DNA from 2 places in the Mesorhizobium sp. WSM3866 genome. Region 1 is predicted to be linked to the other one. Evidence: predicted binding sites of a transcription regulator. Region 1 holds the regulator's gene; the other holds the start of a gene.
The links. The regulator LexA, encoded in region 1, represses DNA repair genes until DNA is damaged. The targets are predictions, from matches to a motif close to TGTTCNNNNTGTGTTCNG.
Positions count from the first base shown of each region.

Region 1 (10,712 bases):
CCTTAGCATGGCTTTGCTTCCAGTCGCTGACGCGCTCCAACGCCTGTTGGACGGCGCGACCGCGCTGCCAGGCGAAAGCGTGCCGCTGGCCGACGCGTCCGGCCGGGTGCTGGCCGACCCCGTGGTGGCTCTGCGCACCCAGCCGCCCTTCAATGCGTCGGCGATGGACGGCTACGCCGTACGGGCCGCCGACGTAGCCTCGGCGCCGGCCCGGCTCTCCGTGATTGGCATGGCCCCCGCCGGGCGTGGCTTCACCGGCTCTGTCGGCAAGGGCGAGGCCGTGCGCATCTTCACCGGCGCGCCGCTCCCCGAAGGCGCCGATACCATCGTTATCCAGGAGAATGTCCGCGATCTCGGCGGCGGCGGCATCGAAGTGACCGAGCCGACCGTGGAGGGACGAAACGTCCGTCGCCGCGGCCTCGACTTCTGCGAGGGCGACCTGCTCCTCGAAAAAGGCCGCCAGCTCGATCCGGCGGCGCTTTCGCTGGCGGCATCGGCCAACCATCCGAGTCTCAACGTGGTGCGGCAGCCGCTGCTCGCCATCATCGCCACCGGCGATGAATTGCTGCCGCCGGGCAGCGCGCTCGGCCCCGACCAGATCATCTCGTCGAATGCCTGTGGCGTCACAGCTACGGCCCAGTCGGTCGGCGCGCGCGCGCTCGACCTCGGCATCGCCGCCGACCGCAAGGACGCGATCGCGGCCCTGGTCAAGAAGGCGGTCAAGGCCGGCGCCGACGTCATCGTCACGCTTGGCGGCGCCTCCGTCGGCGACCACGACTTGATCCATGACGTGCTGACCGGCGAAGGCATGCAGCTCGACTTCTGGAAGATCGCCATGCGTCCCGGCAAGCCGCTGATGTTTGGCCGGCTCGGCGACATTCGCTGCATCGGCCTGCCCGGCAATCCGGTCGCAAGCCTGGTCTGCTCGCAGCTGTTCCTGAAGCCGCTTCTGGCGCGGCTGGGCGGCCGGTCCTGCCGTCAGGAAATCCGCACGGCCCGGTTAGGCGTCGCAATGCACGCCAACGATCTCAGGCAGGACTATGTGCGCGCCGTGGTCCGCGAAGATGCGGGGGCGTTGATCGCAACACCGTTCGGCATCCAGGATTCCTCGATGTTGAGGATGCTCGCCGATGCCAATGGCCTGATCGTGCGCCAACCCTTCGCACCGGCGGCTGAAGCCGGCGAGGAATGCAGCGTTCTGATGTTACGCTGAACAAAACGTCAACACATTCACTAAACTTTAAACGGTTGCGGAACACAACTGGAACAGATAGTGTTTGTTCTGGGTTTGTTTTTCTGATTCTGGTTTCAGAACCCATGGGGGCCGCCATGCTGACGCGCAAACAACATGAACTGCTGATGTTCATCCATGAACGGCTCAAGGAAAGCGGCATTCCGCCGTCTTTCGATGAGATGAAGGAAGCGCTCGACCTTGCCTCGAAATCGGGCATCCACCGCCTGATCACGGCGCTGGAGGAGCGCGGTTTCATTCGCCGGCTTCCGAACCGGGCGCGTGCCCTTGAAGTGCTGCGCCTACCTGACTCGATCGCGCCCGGCCTCAATGCGGCGAAGAAGTTCTCGCCGAGCGTCATCCAGGGCGGCCAAGGCAATCTCGGCCGCCAGATCAAACCCGCGGCGCCCGCCCGCACGCCGACGCCCAGCAATGACGACGACGCCGTTTCAGCCGTCTCCATCCCGGTGATGGGTCGCATTGCCGCCGGCGTGCCGATCGACGCCATCCAGCACCAGACGCATTCGATCACAGTGCCGCCGGACATGATCGCGGGCGGCGAGCACTACGCGCTCGAGGTCAAAGGCGACTCGATGATCGAGGCCGGCATCTTCGACGGCGACACGGTCATCATCCGCAACGCCAGCACTGCGAGCCCCGGGGAGATCGTCGTGGCGCTGGTCGATGACGAGGAGGCGACGCTGAAGCGCTTCCGCCGCAAGGGCGCCTCCATCGCGCTCGAGGCTGCCAATCCGGCCTATGAGACGCGCATCTTCGGTCCCGATCGCGTGAAGGTTCAGGGCAAGCTCGTCGGGCTCATCCGCCGCTACTGAGGGGGCTGCGGCTTGGCTTCCGGCTTCTCGGGCTTCTTGTAAGGCGCCAACCCCCTCGCCTCACGCGAGTAGCGCCGCTGTTCGTGCCAAGGGCGGTACGGTTTTTCGACGGCGTATTGAATGGTTGCTCGCGCCGTCGCCGATTGCGGATCGAAGAAGACGGCGGCACTGCCGTCGCGCGCGAGCTGCCGCTTGGTGACGACGAGGATACGCGGATCGTGGCAGGGATTGTAGGCCGTGGCGTCGTTGATGACGATGAGGTCTGCGAAGTCGCAGGCAGGCCGGGCAGCTTCGCGGTTCTCGGCGAGCGCGACGATCGCGCCTGATGGATGCCGGCCAATGCAGAGATCGCCCGTGCAGTAAAAGGGCGATCCAGGCGGCAGGTCGACCGGATCGGCCAAGTCCAGCGTGCCCTTGGCGAATGTCTCCGGCGGCACGATCGTTTCGGCCTTGAGCGCACGTTTCCAGTTATCGGTGGTGAACTCGTTGGAGCGGGCGCGATTGATGGCGAGTTCGCCGCCGCCGATCGGCATCGCCACCAGATGCGCGTCCTCCGAGATCAGCAGGTCCGGCGTGCGCACCTGCGGGATGATCATCACGGCCGCGGCAGCGAAAGGAATTGCGGCCAGCCTGAACCAGGTAGTCGCCATCGTGGCGATGACGAGCGCGATCGTCGCCAGCAGCACCGAATGGATCGAGATCAGGCCCACGGCATCGACCGGCGACCACTCCGAAATCCACGCCGAGATCGCGATCATCGCCGCCAGGCCCTTGCCCATCAAATAGAGGAAGGGCCCGTCGAAGCCGAACGGCATCATGACCGCGCTGGCGACGGCGAGAAACATCACGATCGTGACGATCGGCATGATCGCGAGATTGGCCAGCAGGCTGAGCGGCGAGACGCGCTGGAAATGCCAGATGGCAAACAGCGCCGTGGCACTTCCGGCAATGATCGACGTCATTGCGGCGCCACCTGCTCCGACTGCCAGTTTGTGCGACATGAACCGCAGGAACGAACGCTTGTCCGGCGGCGCTCTCACCTTGCCGGCGCGGTAGTCGGACCAGCCGGCATAGGCGCCGACAAGGGCGGCGGTTGCCGCGAACGACATCTGAAAGCTCGGGCCAACCACTTCATGCGGCGACACCAGGATGACGGCGATGGCCGAGATCGCCAAGTTGCGCATCGTCAGCGCGGCTCGGTCGAAAAGCACGGCGATCAGCATGACGGCCAGCATGATGAAGCTTCGCTCGGCGGCGACCACCACGCCGGAGATGACGAGATAGGCGGCGATCGACATAAGCGCGATTGTCGCGGCATATTTCTTCACCGGCCGGCGTGACGAAAAATCCGGGAACAGCGCAAAGGCGCCGCGCAGCAGAAGCATGACCGTGCCGGCGACCAGCGCCATGTGCAGGCCCGAAATCGAGATGATGTGATAGATGCCGGTCCGCCGCATCGCCTCGTTGATGTCCTCGGGAATGCCGGCGCGCACGCCGACGATCAGTGCGGCGGCAATCTCGCCTTCGGGTCCGCCGACGGTGCTTCTGATGTGGTCGGCAATATTTTCGCGCGCGTTCTCGATGGCCGAGGCGATGCTCGTCTGAGCGATCGGGTCGGTTGGCGGAATGACTTTCGGGTCGCCGAGGAAAAATCCGCTGCCGCCGATGCCGGAAAAATAGCTGTCGAAGGAAAAATCATAGCTTTCGGGACGGACCGGCCCGGTCGGCGGCAGAAGCCGCGCGTAACCCATCACCAGCGATCCGGCCTTCATGCCGGCCGGGATCCTGCGTGCCGAAAGCCTGACGCGATCCGGCGCGTAGCGCAGCTTTGGATGCGCGGTCGAGACGAGATCGATGGTCAGCCTGACGCGGCCATTGGCCATTTCCTCGGCGATGACGACGCGGCCTGTCAGCCGCGTCTGGATTTCGGAGCCGAGCATCGGTGTAGCGGCGCGCCAGGTCTCGACCTTCGCGGCGACGAATCCCAGCGCGCAAAACAACGCCGCCATAAAGACCAGGTGTGTCTTCAGCCAGGGACGCGAAACCGCCGCGCATAGAGCCATCAGCGCCACCGCCGCCAGCGGTCTGTAAAGATCCGGCTCGGCGCTCAAGGAATAATAGAGTATCACGCCGGCGGCCAGGAACACCGGCACCAGGAGGAAGCCGATGCCGCGGTCGAGCTCGGTGGAGGCTGCCTCGGCCACACCCCGGCGAATCGCGGAAAACGAGGCTCGGCGGAACCGCCTGCGGATCAAGTCGATGGCTGCCGGCGGAGGCGGCTTCACGACGGCGTCGCCGTCCGAAATCTCGGTGGCCGGACGCGGCACGGGAACCCAAACCGGTACTGCCTCAGCAGGCACGGTGTCGGCAAACAGCAGGCGCTCGCTCACGCCAGCTGTCGTCTTCTCGCCATCCTCCGCACCCCGGCCACGTCCAGCCATCGGGTCTGCCCCTTGCGCCCCAGACCTCCTATGCTACATGAACGCCCACCGCGCGAAAGTCCGCGCAATCATGCCCGCTTCAGAGCTTCTTCCGAGAGTTCCATGTCCGACAAGGTCGTCACCCGCTTTGCCCCCTCGCCCACCGGCTATCTGCACATCGGCGGGGCGCGCACGGCGCTGTTCAACTGGCTCTACGCCAGGCACACGGGCGGCACGATGCTGCTGCGCATCGAGGACACCGACCGCGAGCGCTCCACCGAAGCGGCGACAGCCGCTATCCTGGACGGGCTGACCTGGCTCGGCCTCTCATGGGACGGCGAGGCCGTGTCGCAGTTCGAGCGAGCGCCGCGCCACCGTGAGGTGGCAGAGGAGCTCGTACGGCTGGGCAAGGCCTATTACAGCTATGAGACGCCTGCCGAGCTGGAGGCGATGCGCGAGGCGGCGCGGGCCAAGGGGCTGCCGCCGCGCTACAATGGCCAGTGGCGCGACCGCGACCCCTCCGAGGCGCCTCCCGGCGTCAAGGGCGCCATCCGCATCAAGGCGCCGACCGAAGGAGAGACCGTCGTGCACGACCGCGTGCAGGGCGAGGTGCGATTCCCGAACAAGGACCTCGACGACTTCATCATCCTGCGCTCGGACGGCAACCCGACCTACATGCATGCCGTCGTCGTCGACGATCACGATATGGGCGTCACCCACATCATCCGCGGCGACGATCACCTGACCAACGCCGCGCGCCAGACCGTAATCTACAACGCCATGGGCTGGACCGTGCCGTCGATGTCGCACATCCCGCTGATCCATGGTGCCGACGGCGCCAAGCTGTCGAAGCGCCACGGCGCGCTCGGCGTCGAGGCTTATCGCGCCATGGGCTATCTGCCGGAGGCCCTGCTCAACTATCTGGCCAGGCTCGGCTGGAGCCACGGCGACGACGAGGTGATGTCGATCAAGGATATGATCTCCTGGTTCGACATCGGCGACGTCAACAAGGGCGCCGCCCGGTTCGACTTCGCCAAGCTCGAGGCGCTGAACGGCGTCCATATGCGCAAGATGGACGACAAGGCGCTATTTGATATTCTCGTAGCCACCCTGCCCTATCTCGAGGGTGGCCCGGCGCTTGCGGCCAAGCTCGACGACAGGCGCCAGGCACAGCTGCTTGCTGCCATGCCGGGCCTCAAGGAGCGGGCAAAGACCTTGGTCGAGCTCGTCGATGGAGCCGGCTTCCTGTTCGCCGAGCGGCCCTTGCAGCTCGACGAAAGGGCTGCGGGGTTGCTTGGCAGCGACGCCCGCGCCATTTTGCGCGGTACCCATGCCGCGCTCGCCGCGATCTCCAGCGAATGGAGCGCCGCGACCGCGGAAGCCGCTATTCGCGATTTTGCGCAGGCAGGCGGCCATAAGCTCGGCGCCGTGGCTCAACCGCTGAGAGCTGCGCTCACCGGCCGCAGCACCTCGCCCGGCGTGTTCGATGTGCTCGCTGTGCTCGGCCGTGAGGAGAGCCTGGCGCGGGTTGCGGATCAAATCGATTAGGAGCGAACTGGCCCAAGAAGATTGGCATTGAAAGGTGTGTTTCGCAGTGCAACATTAGGCCTTGGCCCAATCTGGCACGCACCTCCTAAAATGCGGTGGCAAGTTCGCGCATTCCGGTGATTTCGACGTGTCGTTTGCAGGAATTGCCTTGCCGGCATGAGAAAACATAAAGGAGTTTGCAATGAGCGAAGCTGCGACAAAACTGGAATCGGGCGGCAAGGCGCGCGAGTCGACCGCAAGGCTCGAGCTCGCCGGCAAGACGCATGAATTCAAGGTGCGAAGCGGCTCGACCGGGCCCGACGTGATCGACATCGGCGCGCTGTACAGCACCACCGGGGCCTTCACCTACGATCCCGGTTTCACCTCGACGGCAAGCTGCGAGTCGGCGATCACCTTCATCGACGGCGACGCCGGCATCCTGCTGCATCGCGGCTACCCGATCGACCAGCTCGCCGAGCACGGCGACTTCCTCGAGGTCTGTTATCTCCTGCTCTACGGCGAATTGCCGACCAAGGCGCAGAAGGACGACTTCGACTATCGCGTGACGCGCCACACCATGGTGCATGAGCAGATGTCGCGCTTCTTCACCGGCTTCCGCCGCGACGCCCATCCGATGGCCGTCATGTGCGGCGTGGTCGGCGCGCTGTCGGCCTTCTACCACGACTCGACCGACATCTCGGACCCATATCAGCGCATGGTCGCCTCCATGCGACTGATCGCCAAGATGCCGACGATCGCGGCGATGGCCTACAAATACCACATCGGCCAGCCCTTCATTTACCCGAAGAACGAGCTGAATTTCGCCGCCAACTTCCTGCACATGTGCTTTGCCGTGCCGTGTGAGGAGTACAAGATCAATCCGGTGCTGGCGCGCGCCATGGAGCGCATCTTCATCCTGCACGCCGATCACGAGCAGAACGCGTCGACTTCGACGGTTCGTCTCGCCGGCTCTTCGGGCGCCAATCCGTTCGCCTGCATCGCGGCCGGCATTGCTTGCCTCTGGGGCCCCGCGCATGGCGGCGCCAACGAGGCGGCCCTCAACATGCTGGGCGAGATCGGCCATGTCGATCACATCCCGGAATTCATCGCCCGCGCCAAGGACAAGAACGACCCGTTCCGCCTGATGGGCTTCGGCCATCGCGTCTACAAGAACTACGATCCGCGCGCCAAGATCATGCAGAAGACGGCGCATGAGGTGCTGGGCGAGCTCGGCATCAAGGATGATCCGCTGCTCGACATCGCGATGGAGCTGGAGAAGATCGCGCTGACCGACGAGTATTTCATCGAGAAGAAGCTCTATCCGAACGTCGACTTCTATTCGGGTATCACGCTGAAGGCGCTGGGCTTCCCAACCACCATGTTCACCGTGCTGTTCGCGGTCGCCCGCACCGTCGGCTGGATCGCGCAGTGGAAGGAAATGATCGAAGACCCGCACCAGAAGATCGGCCGCCCGCGCCAGCTCTACACCGGCGCCACGGAGCGCGACTACGTGCCGATTGCGAAGCGGTGATTGAGCGAATAGCGAAATAGCGAGTAGCGAGCAGTGAAAGAAACCCGTCGGCGCTCGCGCCTAGCCTGCTCGCTATTCGCTACTCCCTATTCGCTTTCTTGATGCACCCCAGCACCACCTCGGCAGCAATCTCGCCCGACGGCCTGTCGGTCGCCATGCGCCTGGCGATTTCGGCGAAACCTGCCCGCTGCCAGGCGCGCATGCCGGTATCGGCAAACAGGGCTTCCAGCTGACGCGCCAGGTTCTCCGGCCTGACATACTGATCGTAGAACTCCGGCACCAGCGCGCGATCGGCGATCAAATTGGGCAGCAGCGCCGACCAGGTCGTCACCAGATGCTGCAGCAGCTGCCTCGCGATCGGATCGAGCTTGTAGCTGGAGACCATTGGAACACCGCAAAGCGCAAGCTCGAGCGAAACGGTTCCGGAGGCGATCAGAGCCGCATCGGCCTTGCCGAAAGCCAACCATTTGCGCTCCGGATCGGTGATGATCTCGGGCTTCTCGTCCCACCGCGTGACAGATGTTTTCACCAGGTCGGCGACATGCGGCACCGTCGGCAGCATCAGCCGCAAGCGGTGACCGCGCTGATGCAAGACCGACATCGCTTTGCCGAACGGCTCGATCAGCCGGCGCACCTCGCCGCGGCGCGAGCCGGGCAGCACGAGCAGCGTCTTCACGCGATCCTCCGACAGGTCCCGCGGCAAGCTCTGCGCCTTCGCGGCGCCAAGCACGCCGGGATCCTGGGTCAGCCGGTGGCCGACATAGGTGCCGGGGGGCCCACCAAGTCGGGTGAGCGCCTTCACTTCGAAGGGCAGGATGCAGAGGATGTGATCGACATAGGGCTTCATCGCCGCCGCCCTGCCCGGCCGCCATGCCCACACGCTCGGGCAGACATAATGGACGATCGGGATAGCGGGCGCGGCGGCGCGGACCCTTTTGGCGACCCGCAGCGAAAAATCAGGGCTGTCGATGGTGATCAGGCAATCCGGCCGCTCCGCCGCGATGGCGCCGGCTGTTTGACTGATCCGGCGCATCAGCCGCGGCAGGTCGCGCAAGACGGCGCTGAAGCCCATCAGCGCGATCTCGCTGCCGTCGAAGAGCGGTGTCAGCCCCAGGTCCTGCAGATGCCGGCCGCCGATGCCGACGAGCCGGATCTTACGGCCGGTGGTCTTCTCGAGCGCACGCACGATGTCGGCGCCCAGCAGGTCGCCCGATTCCTCGCCCGCGACGATGGCGATCTTGAGCGGCCTCTCACTGGCCATCGGTCGGCTCCGTCGCGGGAAATCCGACGATGAACAAGCCAAGCGCATTGGCCCGCGCGAGAGTCGCCGGGCCTTCGAGAATGAGCGAGCGGCCGGCTTCGACGGCGATGCCGGCAAGGCCGGCCGCGTGTGCGGCCTCGACCGTCTGCGGGCCTATCGAGGGCAAGTCGGCGCGCAGCTCCTGCCCTGGCTTGGCGCATTTGACCAGGACGCCGCGCGTCTTGCTGGCGAGCCTGCCGTGCCCGCGCAATTCGCGCGTCCTCTCGAGCAGGCCCTTAGTGCCTTCGATGCCTTCCAACGCGATAACCCGCCCTCCGACCGCAATCGCCGCCTGGCCGACGTCAAGCTCGCCGATTACCTTGGCCGCCGCGCGGCCCGCCTCGATATCGCGCCAGTCCGATTGCTTTGGTCCTGCCTTGGTCAGCGTGCCCTCGCCGGCAGCGAGATCTGGAACGATCTCATGCGCTCCGACCACCGTGATACCGCGCCTTTCCAGCCCGCGCGTCAGAACCTTCAGAAGCCCGTCGTCGCCGCGGGCCAGCGCCATTGCCACGGAGGGGATTATCGTCAGCAGACTGAGCGTTGGACGTATCTTCGCAAGCCGCGGCCTGCGCTTGATCTCGCCGGCAAGAACCAGGTGGCTAATGCCTTCGCGCTTCAGCAAGGGAAGCAGGAAGCCGATGTCTTCGAGCGCAAGCGTCGCCTGCTCGTAGGCGGCAAAGTCCGCTTCGCGATCCACCTCGCCCTCGGCCAGGATGATGAAAGGCGAATGTCCCTGTCTGACCAGACCTTCCGCCACTTCGACCGGCAGGCTGCCGCCACCGGCGATGATGCCGACCCTGGAGCCCGGCGCGAGTACAAGCGCTGACCCGGCGGGCTCAGCCCTCGTCATCGCCATCGTCATCGCCGCCACCGCCCTTAAGCGGCGGGACGGCATAATGCCGCTTGCCGCGACTGGTGATGAAGTCGATCATCTTCATGGCCGTCGGCGACGAGGCGAATTCCGCCTTGGCGATCTCGACATTCTCCCCGACCGTGCGGGAGTGGTCGAAAATCGCCCTGTAAGCCCTGCGCAGCATATAGATTTCGGCGCGCGGCAGGCCGGAGCGCTTCAGGCCGATGACGTTGAGCCCGCGCAGCTTGGCGCGATTGCCGACCGCGATCGCAAAGGGAATGACATCGCCGACGACCGCCGAGCAGCCGCCGATAAAGGCGTTGTCGCCGACGCGGACAAACTGATGCACGGCGGTCAGGCCGCCGATATAGACATTGTCGCCGATCTCGCAATGCCCGCCTAGCGTTGCTCCGTTGGCGAAGGTGGCATTCTTGCCGACGACGCAGTCATGGGCAATGTGGGCATAGGCCAGAAAATTGCCATTATCGCCGACCGTCGTCTCGCCGCGGCTGGAATCGGTGCCGACATGCATGGTGACGCCTTCGCGGATGGTGCAATTTTCGCCGATGACCAGCGTCGTGCGCCCGCCCTTGTGCTTGGTGTTTTGCGGCGGCGCCCCGAGCGTCGACATTGGATAGACCTTGGTCGAGCCGCCGACGGTGGTCGCGCCCATCACCGAGACATGGCTGACCAGCTCGACGCGATCGCCGATGACGGCATCGGCGCCGACATGGCAGAAGGGTCCGATACGCACACCTTCGCCGAGCTGGGCACCTTCTTCGACGACCGAGGAAGGGTGGATTGATGTCTGAACTTTCATGAGCATTAGAAACCGTCAGCCGGTGACCATCATAGCCGAAACTTCGGCTTCGGCGGCCTTTGCGCCATCCACCATCGCCTCGCAGGCAAATTTCAGCAGGTTGCCGCGCTTCTTGATCTTCTTGACGTGGATCCTGAGCTGATCGCCTGGGACGACCGGCTTGCGGAACTTCGCGTTGTCGATGGTCATGAAAT
Region 1 is NZ_NSGC01000005.1:201,136-211,847, forward strand. Features, by position in the region: gene moaC (cyclic pyranopterin monophosphate synthase MoaC) at 1-6, shown strand, start outside; gene glp (gephyrin-like molybdotransferase Glp) at 8-1,213, shown strand; gene lexA (transcriptional repressor LexA) at 1,330-2,064, shown strand; gene CK222_RS14050 (ComEC/Rec2 family competence protein) at 2,058-4,505, opposite strand; gene gltX (glutamate--tRNA ligase) at 4,608-6,032, shown strand; gene gltA (citrate synthase) at 6,214-7,542, shown strand; gene lpxB (lipid-A-disaccharide synthase) at 7,622-8,803, opposite strand; gene lpxI (UDP-2,3-diacylglucosamine diphosphatase LpxI) at 8,793-9,695, opposite strand; gene lpxA (acyl-ACP--UDP-N-acetylglucosamine O-acyltransferase) at 9,682-10,518, opposite strand; gene fabZ (3-hydroxyacyl-ACP dehydratase FabZ) at 10,534-10,712, opposite strand, start outside.

Region 2 (10,712 bases), 190 kb from region 1:
TGAGAAAGCACGCGAGACGGTACGCCGCTTCCTCAATGCGCCGAGCACCGACAACATCGTCTTCACCTCCAACACCACCTCGGCAATCAACACTGTCGCCTATGGCTACGGCATGCCGAGGATCGGCGAGGGCGACGAGATCGTGCTCTCGATCATGGAACACCACTCCAACATCGTGCCCTGGCATTTCATCCGCGAGCGGCAGGGCGCGAAGCTTGTCTGGGTGCCGGTCGACGATCTCGGCGCCTTCCATATCGAGGAATTCGAGAAGCGGCTGACGAACCGCACAAAACTCGTCGCCATCACCCATATGTCGAACGCGCTGGGCACGGTGACGCCGATCAAGGAGATCGTGCGCATCGCGCATTCGCGTGGAATTCCCGTGCTCGTCGACGGCAGCCAGAGCGCCGTGCATATGCCGATCGACGTGCAGGACCTCGATTGCGACTTCTTCGTCTTCACCGGCCACAAGGTTTACGGGCCGTCCGGCATCGGCGTGCTCTACGGCAAGAAGCACATGCTGGAAGCGATGCGGCCCTTCATGGGTGGGGGCGAGATGATCGAGGAGGTGACGGAAGACATCGTCACCTACAACGAGCCGCCGCACCGTTTCGAGGCCGGCACGCCGCCGATCGTGCAGGCGATCGGGCTGGGGGCCGCGCTCGAATATATGGAAAAGGTCGGCCGCGAGCGCATCGCGGCGCATGAGGCGGACCTCAAGAATTACGCGCACGAGCGGCTGCGCGCCATCAATTCGCTGCGCATCTTCGGCGACGCGCCCGGCAAGGGCGCCATCATCTCGTTCGAATTGCAGGGCATCCACGCCCATGACGTGTCGATGCTTATAGACAGGCAAGGCGTCGCGGTCCGCGCCGGCACGCATTGCGCCCAGCCGCTGTTGAAACGCTTCGGCGTAACCTCCACATGCAGGGCATCGTTCGGCATGTATAACACCAGGGCCGAAGTCGACGCTTTGGCCGATGCGCTGGAAAAGGCGCGAAAGTTCTTCGGGTGACGACCATGGAAGATGCGAGCACCACCGCAGAAACCGCGCCGGAAACGGCCGGTAACGGCCTCGTCTCGGCCTCGGCGATCCCCGCCGATGAGCTGGCGAGGCTGACCGACGATATCGTCTCGGCGCTGAAGACGGTCTACGATCCGGAAATCCCGGCCGACATCTACGAGCTCGGCCTCGTCTACAGGATCGACATCGAGGACGACCGGACGGTCAAGATCGACATGACGCTGACCGCGCCGGGCTGCCCGGTGGCCGGCGAAATGCCGGGGTGGGTCGAGAACGCCGTCGGCGCCGTGGAGGGGGTTTCGGGGGTCGAGGTCAACATGGTGTTCGACCCGCCGTGGACAGCCGACCGGATGTCGGAAGAGGCGCAGGTCGCGGTTGGATGGTACTAGCCAGCGACCCCACTAAGGTTGGCTGGCTTGCAGCAAAGGTGAAACTTCACCATCTTAAAGGCAGACTCATTCCGCGGGCCTTGAACCCGCGCGAACGTGGAGAATGACATGGGACGCTTCGCCGTCATCACGATGACCGACAAGGCCGCGGACCGCGTGCGTGAGATCGTCGCTACGCGCGACAACGCGCATGGGATCCGCCTTGGCATCAAGAAGGGCGGCTGCGCCGGGATGGAATACACGGTCGATCTGGTCACCGAGCCGAACCCCAAGGACGATCATATCGAGCGCGACGGCGCGCACGTCTATGTCGCGCCGGAAGCGGCGCTTTTCCTGCTCGGAACCGAGATGGATTTCGAGCAGACGACGCTGCGAACCGGCTTCACCTTCAGGAACCCGAACCAGACCTCGGCCTGCGGCTGCGGCGAATCCGTCGAGCTGAAGCCGGCCGATCTCAAGGCGCTGGCGGAGGCGCGCGCTTCAAGCGCTGCTTAGGTGAGCGCCGAGGCATATCGCTGGCGATGTGCCTGCTGTGACCAGGAGTTCACCGGACTTCCCACCGATATAGCCTTTGGCGCACCGGTGAATCCAGACGCGCTTGACGAAGTAGCTCGGTCGACTTTCCGCAGGAACGACGATTTTTGCGTGGTGAGCTACGCCACGGGGCAAACAGACCGCTTCATTCGTTGCCTGCTGCCCTTGCCGGTACCTCAGTTGTCCGAAGAGTTCTGTTTCGGTGTTTGGATGTCGGTCTCGGAAAGAAGCTGGAATGTCTATCGAGCCGGGTATGATAGCGGCCAATATGAGGACGAGCTCTGCTTCGGGTATTTGATGCACGACATTCCTGAGTATCCGAGCTCGATGCACCTGCATGCCAATGTTGTGTTTCAGCCCGGCAATCTGCGTCCCAGGGTTTTTCTGCATGATGCAGACCACCCCTTGGTCGCCGCGCAGCGCGAAGGGGTGGATGTGAGGCAGATCGAGCGCTGGGTTGCGCTAACCCATCGCTCTTAGATTCAGGCTTAGTCCATCCACAAGCCGGTGCGCTTGTGCCAGTCGGCGATCGATTCTTCGGGATAGACCTCGAACACCTTGTCGTTCTCGCCGATCGCCGGCTCGACCCAACTCGCCTTGTATTTCAGCATCAGGTGCACCTTTTCCGGCGGCTTCGGCAGGTCGCTGTCGATCGCCGAGGCGAAGGGATGGACGAGGTCCGGCCAAGTCGGGTCGTAGAGCCAGAGCGCGGCGCCGCATGTCTTGCAGAAATTGCGCTCGCCGGTCGAGACCTCGCAGTGCGGATGCTCGTCGTCCTCGATCTCAGCGCGGTAGACGCCGAGATTGGGCTTGCCGGTGACCTTGAGCGTTTCGTTGTCGGCGCCGAGATTGATGGCAAAACCGCCGCCGCCCTGCTGCTTGCGGCAGATCGAGCAGTAGCAGAGCATGAACGGCACGGGCGTGTGACTTTCCACCTCGAAGCGGACGGCGCCGCAGCGGCAGGAGCCTTTGAGCAGGACAGGCATGGCGCGAAACTCCATTTCATGTCTCGAGCTGTCAGCATGCTGTTGGTTGCTGCGATGACAAGGCCCACGCCGGATGAGATGCTTGCGGCATGGACAATGACCGCCTCGAAGAATTGTTCGAGAGCCTGGGGCCGATCAGCATCCGAAAACTGTTCGGCGGCAAGGGAATCTATTGCGACGGCGTCATCGTCGCGGTGGTCGTGCGCGGCGAACTGATGCCGAAGGCCGACGAGGAGACGATCCCCGAATTCGAGGCCGCTGGCTGTAGCCAATGGACCTATACCGGCTCGCGGCACGGCAAGGAGGTGGCGATGCCCTATTGGAGCGTTCCCGACAGCGCCTTCGACGATCCCGACGAAATGGCGGTCTGGGCGCGGCGCGCTTATGAAGCGGGGCGGCGCGCGGGCAGATAAGGCCTACAGCGCCTTCGCGATCTCCGCCGCCAGCCGCGCATTGTTCTCGACCAGCGCGATGTTGGTCTTGAGGCTGCGGCCGCCGGTGAGCTCCAAAATCTTCGACAGGAGGAACGGCGTCACGGCTTTGCCGGTGATGTTCTGCGCTTCGGCCGCCTTCTGCGCGGCCTGGATGTAGCCGTCCATCTCGGCTGCCGGGATCTCGTCGTTCTGCGGCACCGGGTTGGCGACCAGAATGCCGCCGCCCAAGCCCAGCGCCTGCCGCGTGCGGTAGAAATGTGCGATATCTTCAGGCGCATGCAACGTCAGCGGCGCGCGGAAGGGCGATTGCCTGGACCAGAACGCCGGCATGGTCTCGCAGCCATGGCCGATGACTGGCACGCCGCGCGTCTCCAGCACTTCCAGCGTCTTTTCGATGTCGAGGATCGCCTTGGCGCCGGCCGACACGACGATGACCGGCGTGCGCGCCAGCTCGTCGAGATCGGCCGAGATGTCGAAACTCTTTTCGGCGCCCTTGTGGACGCCGCCGATGCCGCCGGTGGCGAAGACCTTTATGCCAGCCATGTGCGCGGCGATCATGGTGGCGGCCACGGTGGTGCCGCCGATGCGCTTTTGGGCGACGGCAAAGCCGATATCGGCACGCGACAGCTTCATGGCGTCGCCGGTCATGGCAAGCGATTCGCGCTCGCCATCGGAAAGGCCAAGCTTGATGCGTCCTTCGACCACGGCGATCGTCGCCGGCACGGCGCCGCTCTCGGCGATGATCTGCTCGACCTTGGCGGCCATCGCGCCATTGTCGGGGTATGGCATACCGTGGGTAATAATGGTGCTTTCCAGCGCCACCACAGGCCGCCCGGCGGCAAGCGCCTCCGCCACTGGCGGATGAATGTCGATGAAGGGGCGGGCGGTTTCGGGCGTCATGTCCGTTCTCCACTCCGGAGAAAACACTCCGGCAAGATAGTTTGTGGCCCTATGCCACCACCCGTGCCTCGGGCACAAGGGCAAGCGCCTGGCCAAAACTGCCGGCGGTGAAAGACGGTACCGCCTCGGCGCTCTCGATGGCGAGCATCGCCGCGGCAACACCTTCGCGCAGTGCCTTCCGCAAAGGCAGCCCGCGCAGCAGCGCGGCAACCGTTGCTCCGGTCAGGGCGTCGCCGGCGCCGGTTACGTCGGAAACTCGTCGCGGGGCGGGTGGGTCGATGGCGAAGACGCCCGATTGGTCGAAGCCGAGCACCGGAGCACTGCCGGCCGTGATCACGCCTGCCGTCAAGCTCAGCCGCCTGAGTTCCCCGACAAGATCGCGGCCGGAAATATCCGCACCAGCCAGCGCCGCCGCCTCTCGGCGGTTCATGAACAGCAGCGAAAGATTGCCGAGCAGCGGCGCTAGCCGCACCACCTTGGCCGGCGAGATGGCGATGGCGAAAATCGGCCTGTCGCCGGCTTGCGCAACCAGACGCTCGAGGGCCGCCGTTGGCAGGTTCGCGTCGCAGAGGATCGCGTCTGCCTCGGCGATCGCCTCGCGCGCCTTGGCGCGGCGGATCTGCTTGGGGAAGGCGAGGTCGTAAAGGCCCATATCGGCAAAGCCGACGATCAACTCCCCCTCGCTGTCGATCAGCGCAGTGTAGCTCGGCGTCGTGCGGTCGAGGAACACCGCCGAAAGGTCGGCGATGCCGGCCTCGTCGATCGCCGATGCGACGGTCTCACCCGCCGCATCGCCGCCGCGCACCGAAAGCAGCGAGGCCGAGACGCCGCGCTTCACAATGCTGCGCAGCGCGTTGAAGACGCCGCCGCCGACATCCTCGCGCATGATGCCGGGATTGGATGCGGCGGGCACGTAAGGGCCCGAGACCTGGCCGCGCCGGTCGATATGGGCGCCGCCCAGCGCCAGGATGTTTGGGGATGTCGGCATGCCGCGGAGGTGACCTCGTTGATTGTTTGCGTGCGCACACTAGGTTTCCGCGCATCGCCCCGCAATCGGGTCGCGATTCGGGCCGCCCGGATAACGAGATCTCGCTTGGATCAGCAGCACTGGTTCACGCCATCTCTAGTGAGACAAAAATAGAACAAATCCAGATATTATTTGTTTTCCAGTCATTTGCTGCCTCTTGCCAGATGAGAACAAAAAAGGTACAAACTGGCAGGGATCACGGATTGTCCGGCCTTCATTGACGACCAAGGGGTGATGTATCATGGCTCAGAATAGTTTGCGGCTTGTAGAGGATAAGGCAGTGGACAAATCAAAGGCTCTGGATGCGGCGCTGTCGCAAATCGAGCGCGCTTTCGGCAAGGGCTCGATCATGCGGCTCGGCGCCAATGAGCAGGTGGTCGAGATCGAAACCGTGCCGACGGGATCGCTCGGGCTGGACATCGCGCTCGGCGTTGGCGGGCTGCCGCGCGGCCGCATCATCGAAATCTACGGGCCGGAAAGCTCGGGCAAGACGACGCTGGCGCTGCACACGGTTGCGGAAGCCCAGAAGAAGGGCGGTATCTGCGCCTTCGTCGATGCCGAGCACGCGCTCGATCCGGTCTATGCCCGCAAGCTCGGCGTGGACCTCGAAAACCTCCTGATCTCGCAGCCCGACACGGGTGAGCAGGCGCTGGAGATCTGCGACACGCTGGTGCGCTCCGGCGCAATCGACGTTCTGGTGGTCGATTCGGTGGCGGCGCTGACGCCGCGCGCCGAAATCGAGGGCGAGATGGGCGACGCGCTGCCCGGCCTGCAGGCCCGCTTGATGAGCCAGGCGCTGCGCAAGCTGACCGCGTCAATCTCGCGCTCCAACACCATGGTCATCTTCATCAACCAGATCCGTATGAAGATCGGCGTCATGTTCGGCTCGCCGGAAACCACGACCGGCGGCAACGCGCTGAAATTCTACGCCTCGGTGCGCCTCGACATCCGCCGCATCGGCTCGGTCAAGGATCGCGACGAAGTGGTCGGCAACCAGACCCGCGTCAAGGTGGTGAAGAACAAGCTGGCTCCGCCCTTCAAGGTGGTCGAGTTCGACATCATGTATGGCGAGGGCGTGTCGAAGACCGGCGAGCTCGTCGATCTCGGGGTCAAGGCCGGCGTGGTCGAGAAGTCGGGCGCCTGGTTCTCCTACAATTCGCAGCGTCTCGGTCAGGGCCGTGAGAACGCCAAGCTTTTCCTGCGCGACAATCCGGACACGGCGCGCGAGATCGAGCTGGCGCTGAGGCAGAATGCCGGGCTGATCGCCGAAAAATTCCTCGAGAACGGCGGCTCCGAAGGCGGTGGTGACGACAGCTTCGAGGACGAGGCTGGCGCGATGTAGGCACTGCCGGAGTTCGGCCATAATCCGGATCCATTATCTAAAGCTGATGTAATCGAGTTCCCTAGTACTGCGTTCGAACCGCCGGCCTTCGTGCCGGCGGTTTACGTTTGGGGGCGAGGGCACAGGCCGCCCAGCCGGAGGATTGGCCTTGGTTCCGTGTTTCTGGACAGGGTCAAGAGCTACGGCTAAAAGGCCAATCTATCTTCTGACACACGAAAGCCCATTTGCCGCCGGCCTGGCCGGCGGTTTTCGCGAAAAGGCAGTATCCATGAGTGGCGTGAACGAGATCCGGTCGACATTCCTCGACTACTTCCGCAAGGAGGGTCATGAGATCGTTGCCTCCAGCCCGCTGGTGCCGCGCAACGATCCGACGCTGATGTTCACCAACGCCGGCATGGTGCAATTCAAGAACGTGTTCACCGGCCTGGAGAAGCGGTCCTATTCGCGCGCCGCGACCGCGCAGAAGAGCGTGCGCGCCGGCGGCAAGCACAACGATCTCGACAATGTCGGCTACACCGCGCGCCATCTCACCTTTTTCGAGATGCTCGGCAATTTCTCGTTCGGCGATTATTTCAAGGAGCGCGCGATCGAGCTTGCCTGGAACCTGATCACCAAGGAATTCGGCCTGCCGAAGGACAAGCTTCTGGTCACCGTCTATCACACAGACGACGAGGCGGCCGGCTATTGGAAGAAGATCGCCGGCTTCTCGGACGATCGCATCATCCGCATTCCGACCTCTGACAATTTCTGGGCGATGGGCGACACCGGTCCCTGTGGTCCGTGCTCGGAGATATTCATCGATCGCGGCGAGCATATCTGGGGCGGTCCGCCCGGCAGCCCGGAAGAGGACGGCGACCGGTTCCTCGAATTCTGGAACCTGGTGTTCATGCAATATGAGCAGGTGACGAAAGACGAGCGCATCGACCTGCCGCGCCCGTCGATCGACACCGGCATGGGCCTGGAGCGCATGGCTTCGATCCTTCAGGGAGTGGAGAGCGTCTTTGAGACCGACCTGTTCCGGCATTTGATCGATGCGGCATGCTCGGCGCTCGGGCACGGTCACAACCAGGAGAATGCAGCATCGTTCCGCGTGATCGCGGATCATTTGCGCTCGTCATCCTTCCTGGTGGCCGACGGCGTGCTGCCCTCCAATGAAGGCCGCGGCTATGTGCTGCGTCGCATCATGCGTCGTGCCATGCGCCATGCGCAACTGCTCGGCGCCAAGGAGCCCCTGATGTGGAAGCTGGTGCCGGCGCTGGTACGCGAGATGGGCCAGGCCTATCCGGAACTGGTGCGTGGCGAAGCGCTGATCACCGAGACGCTGAAGCTCGAGGAGACGCGCTTCCGCAAGACGCTGGTCCGCGGTCTCGGCCTGCTTTCGGAGGCGACGGAACAGCTACACGCCGGCGACATGCTGGATGGCGAGACGGCCTTCAAGCTCTACGACACCTATGGCTTCCCGCTCGACCTGACGCAGGATGCGCTGCGCCAACGCGACATCTCGGTCGATCTTGCCGGCTTCACCGCTGCGATGGAGCGGCAGAAGGCGGAAGCGCGCGCGCACTGGGCGGGGTCGGGCGAAGCGGCGACCGAGACGGTCTGGTTCCCGGTGCGCGAGCAGACCGGCGCCACCGATTTCCTCGGTTACGAGACGGAAGAGGCGGAAGGCCTGATCCAGGCCCTGGTCAAGGATGGCAAGATCGTCGACAGCGCGGGGCAGGGCGACGCGGTTGCGGTCGTCGTCAACCAGACGCCGTTCTATGGCGAATCCGGTGGTCAGATGGGCGATAGCGGCATGATTTCCGGCGACGGCTTCTCGATCGAGGTCACCGACACGCAGAAGAAGGCCGACGGGCTTTTCGTGCATTTGGGCAAGGTGACGCGCGGTACGATCAAGACCGGCGCTGCCGTGGAGCTAAAGGTCGATCACGCGCGCCGTTCGAAGCTGCGCGCCAATCACTCCGCGACGCATCTCATCCACGAGGCGCTGCGTGAGGTGCTGGGCACCCATGTCGCGCAGAAGGGTTCGCTGGTCGCGCCTGATCGCCTCCGCTTCGACATCTCCCACAACAAGCCGATCTCGGCCGAGGAGCTCGAGGATGTCGAGCGCATGGCCAACGAGATCGTCGTGCAGAACAGCCCGGTGACGACGCGGCTGATGTCGGTGGACGATGCCATTGCCGAGGGCGCGATGGCGCTGTTCGGCGAGAAATACGGCGACGAGGTGCGCGTCGTTTCGATGGGCACCGGCCTGCACGGCGCCAAGGCCAACCGTCCCTATTCGGTCGAGCTCTGCGGCGGCACGCATGTCAGGTCGACCGGCGATATCGGCCTTGTGCGCATCCTGTCGGACAGCGCGGTCGCCGCCGGCGTGCGCCGCATCGAGGCGCTGACCGGCGAGGCGGCGCGCAAGCATCTCGACGAGCAGGACAAGCGCCTGAAGGCAGCCGCGGCGACCTTGAGGATCTCGCCGGCCGACGTTCCGGCGCGTGTCGAGACTTTGCTCGAGGAGCGCAAGAAACTCGAGAAAGAGCTCACCGAGGCGCGCAAGAAACTGGCCCTTGGCGGCGGCGCGGCCGTTGCCGATGCTCCGGCCACCAACGAGACGGTTGCGGGTGTCGGCTTCCTCGGCAAAGCGGTCAGCGGTGTCGCGCCGAAGGACCTGAAGCCGCTTGCGGATGCCGGCAAGAAGACGCTGGGCTCCGGCGTGGTCGTCTTTATCGGCGCCGGCGAGGACAACAAGGCGAGCGTGGTGGTCGGCGTCACCGACGACTTGACCGGCCGCTTCAGCGCTGTCGATCTCGTCCGTGTTGCGTCCGCCGCGCTTGGCGGGCAGGGCGGCGGCGGGCGTCCCGATATGGCGCAAGCCGGCGGCCCCGACGCCTCCAAGGCGGACGACGCCATCGCGGCGGTAAAGGCGGCGCTCGAAGCCGCTTAGTGTTCCTGTGTCAGGAAGGCTTTGCCGCTTTCAGGGCGCGCGCCATTCTGACAGAGTCGCCCCAGGTGGACAGCCAGATGAGGCAATCCGTGGCGACGGCGATCGCCGCGCGCAGGAGGAGAAGCAGCGGGCCTGGTGCCAGCAGATGCTCCTCGGCGTGACGCAGATGGGCCAGCTCTTCCTCGCGGATCGACAGGATGATGGCGTGCAGTCCGGGATCGCGCCCGGCTAGATAGTAGAGCTGGTCGTCAAGATGGCGGTGCACGGTCGCTTCGACAGCGGCGGTGCATGCCCAGATGCCTTGTGGGCCGAGCAGGGCGGTGAGAAAGCCCAACAGCCAGCCGCCCCAGCTCCAGAACTGCATGACGCGACATGGACGCGAGTTTCGCATTGGCATGGCGGCACGGAAGGCGGCGCAATGCTGGCGCTCGTGTCCAAGCATCTCCGACAAAGACGGCACGCAATCGCGCCAAAAGTGCCGGGCGACAAAGATTTGCGCTGAATAGATCCTGATCGCTCCAAACTCGCCTGCGTGGTTGACCCGGACTATCCTGGCTGTGGTCAGCGCTTCGCGACCGGAAAGCTCATGCATTGGAGAAGCTTGCCCGCCTGACGATGCGATCCCACCGGTCCTGCAAGTCTGGAAAGCGGGCAAGCAGCTTTCGCCCTTCGGCGACCTTGAGGAAATAGCCGATAATTGACGCCCTTTCGGCCGTGAAGATGTCGAGAGGGACGAGCTCGTAGTCGACGCCCTTTTGATTGAGCGCCATTCGCGCGATGCGGACATAGACGCTGTAATGGGCGCCGTAGAGAAGAGGCTTTGCCACTTCATTCCTCTTTGGCTTGGCTGTCCCGTATCCAGACGCGCAGGGTGCCGGTGGTCTGAAAGCCGCAGTCCAGTGCGTCATCCAGCCCGCCGCCGCGTTCATACCCGACCAGCGCGCGACTTTCAGCAAACGTATTGGCTGCGGCTTGCACAGCATCTCGATAGGTCGAATTGCCATCCGTGGCAAAGACATTTGACAACCCGATCACGAGCTCGGATCTATTGGCTATGCAGCCGGCGGTGAAGCCGTCGGCCGTCCGTCGGCCAAGGATGGCGATGGCAGGGTCGGCCAGAACTGCGGTCGGAAAGACA
Region 2 is NZ_NSGC01000005.1:388,608-399,319, reverse strand. Features, by position in the region: gene CK222_RS15070 (cysteine desulfurase) at 1-1,015, shown strand, start outside; gene CK222_RS15065 (SUF system Fe-S cluster assembly protein) at 1,021-1,413, shown strand; gene sufA (Fe-S cluster assembly scaffold SufA) at 1,522-1,908, shown strand; gene CK222_RS15055 (DUF2199 domain-containing protein) at 1,909-2,427, shown strand; gene CK222_RS15050 (GFA family protein) at 2,436-2,933, opposite strand; gene CK222_RS15045 (TfoX/Sxy family protein) at 3,023-3,346, shown strand; gene CK222_RS15040 (pseudouridine-5'-phosphate glycosidase) at 3,350-4,267, opposite strand; gene CK222_RS15035 (carbohydrate kinase family protein) at 4,317-5,255, opposite strand; gene recA (recombinase RecA) at 5,536-6,636, shown strand; gene alaS (alanine--tRNA ligase) at 6,905-9,574, shown strand; gene CK222_RS15020 (demethoxyubiquinone hydroxylase family protein) at 9,585-10,166, opposite strand; partial or broken gene CK222_RS33535 (glutathione S-transferase N-terminal domain-containing protein) at 10,285-10,401, opposite strand; gene CK222_RS31635 (hypothetical protein) at 10,403-10,712, opposite strand, start outside.
Region 2: recA (recombinase RecA) is a predicted target of LexA. The motif match lies at 5,461-5,478, and genes of this name have one in related genera.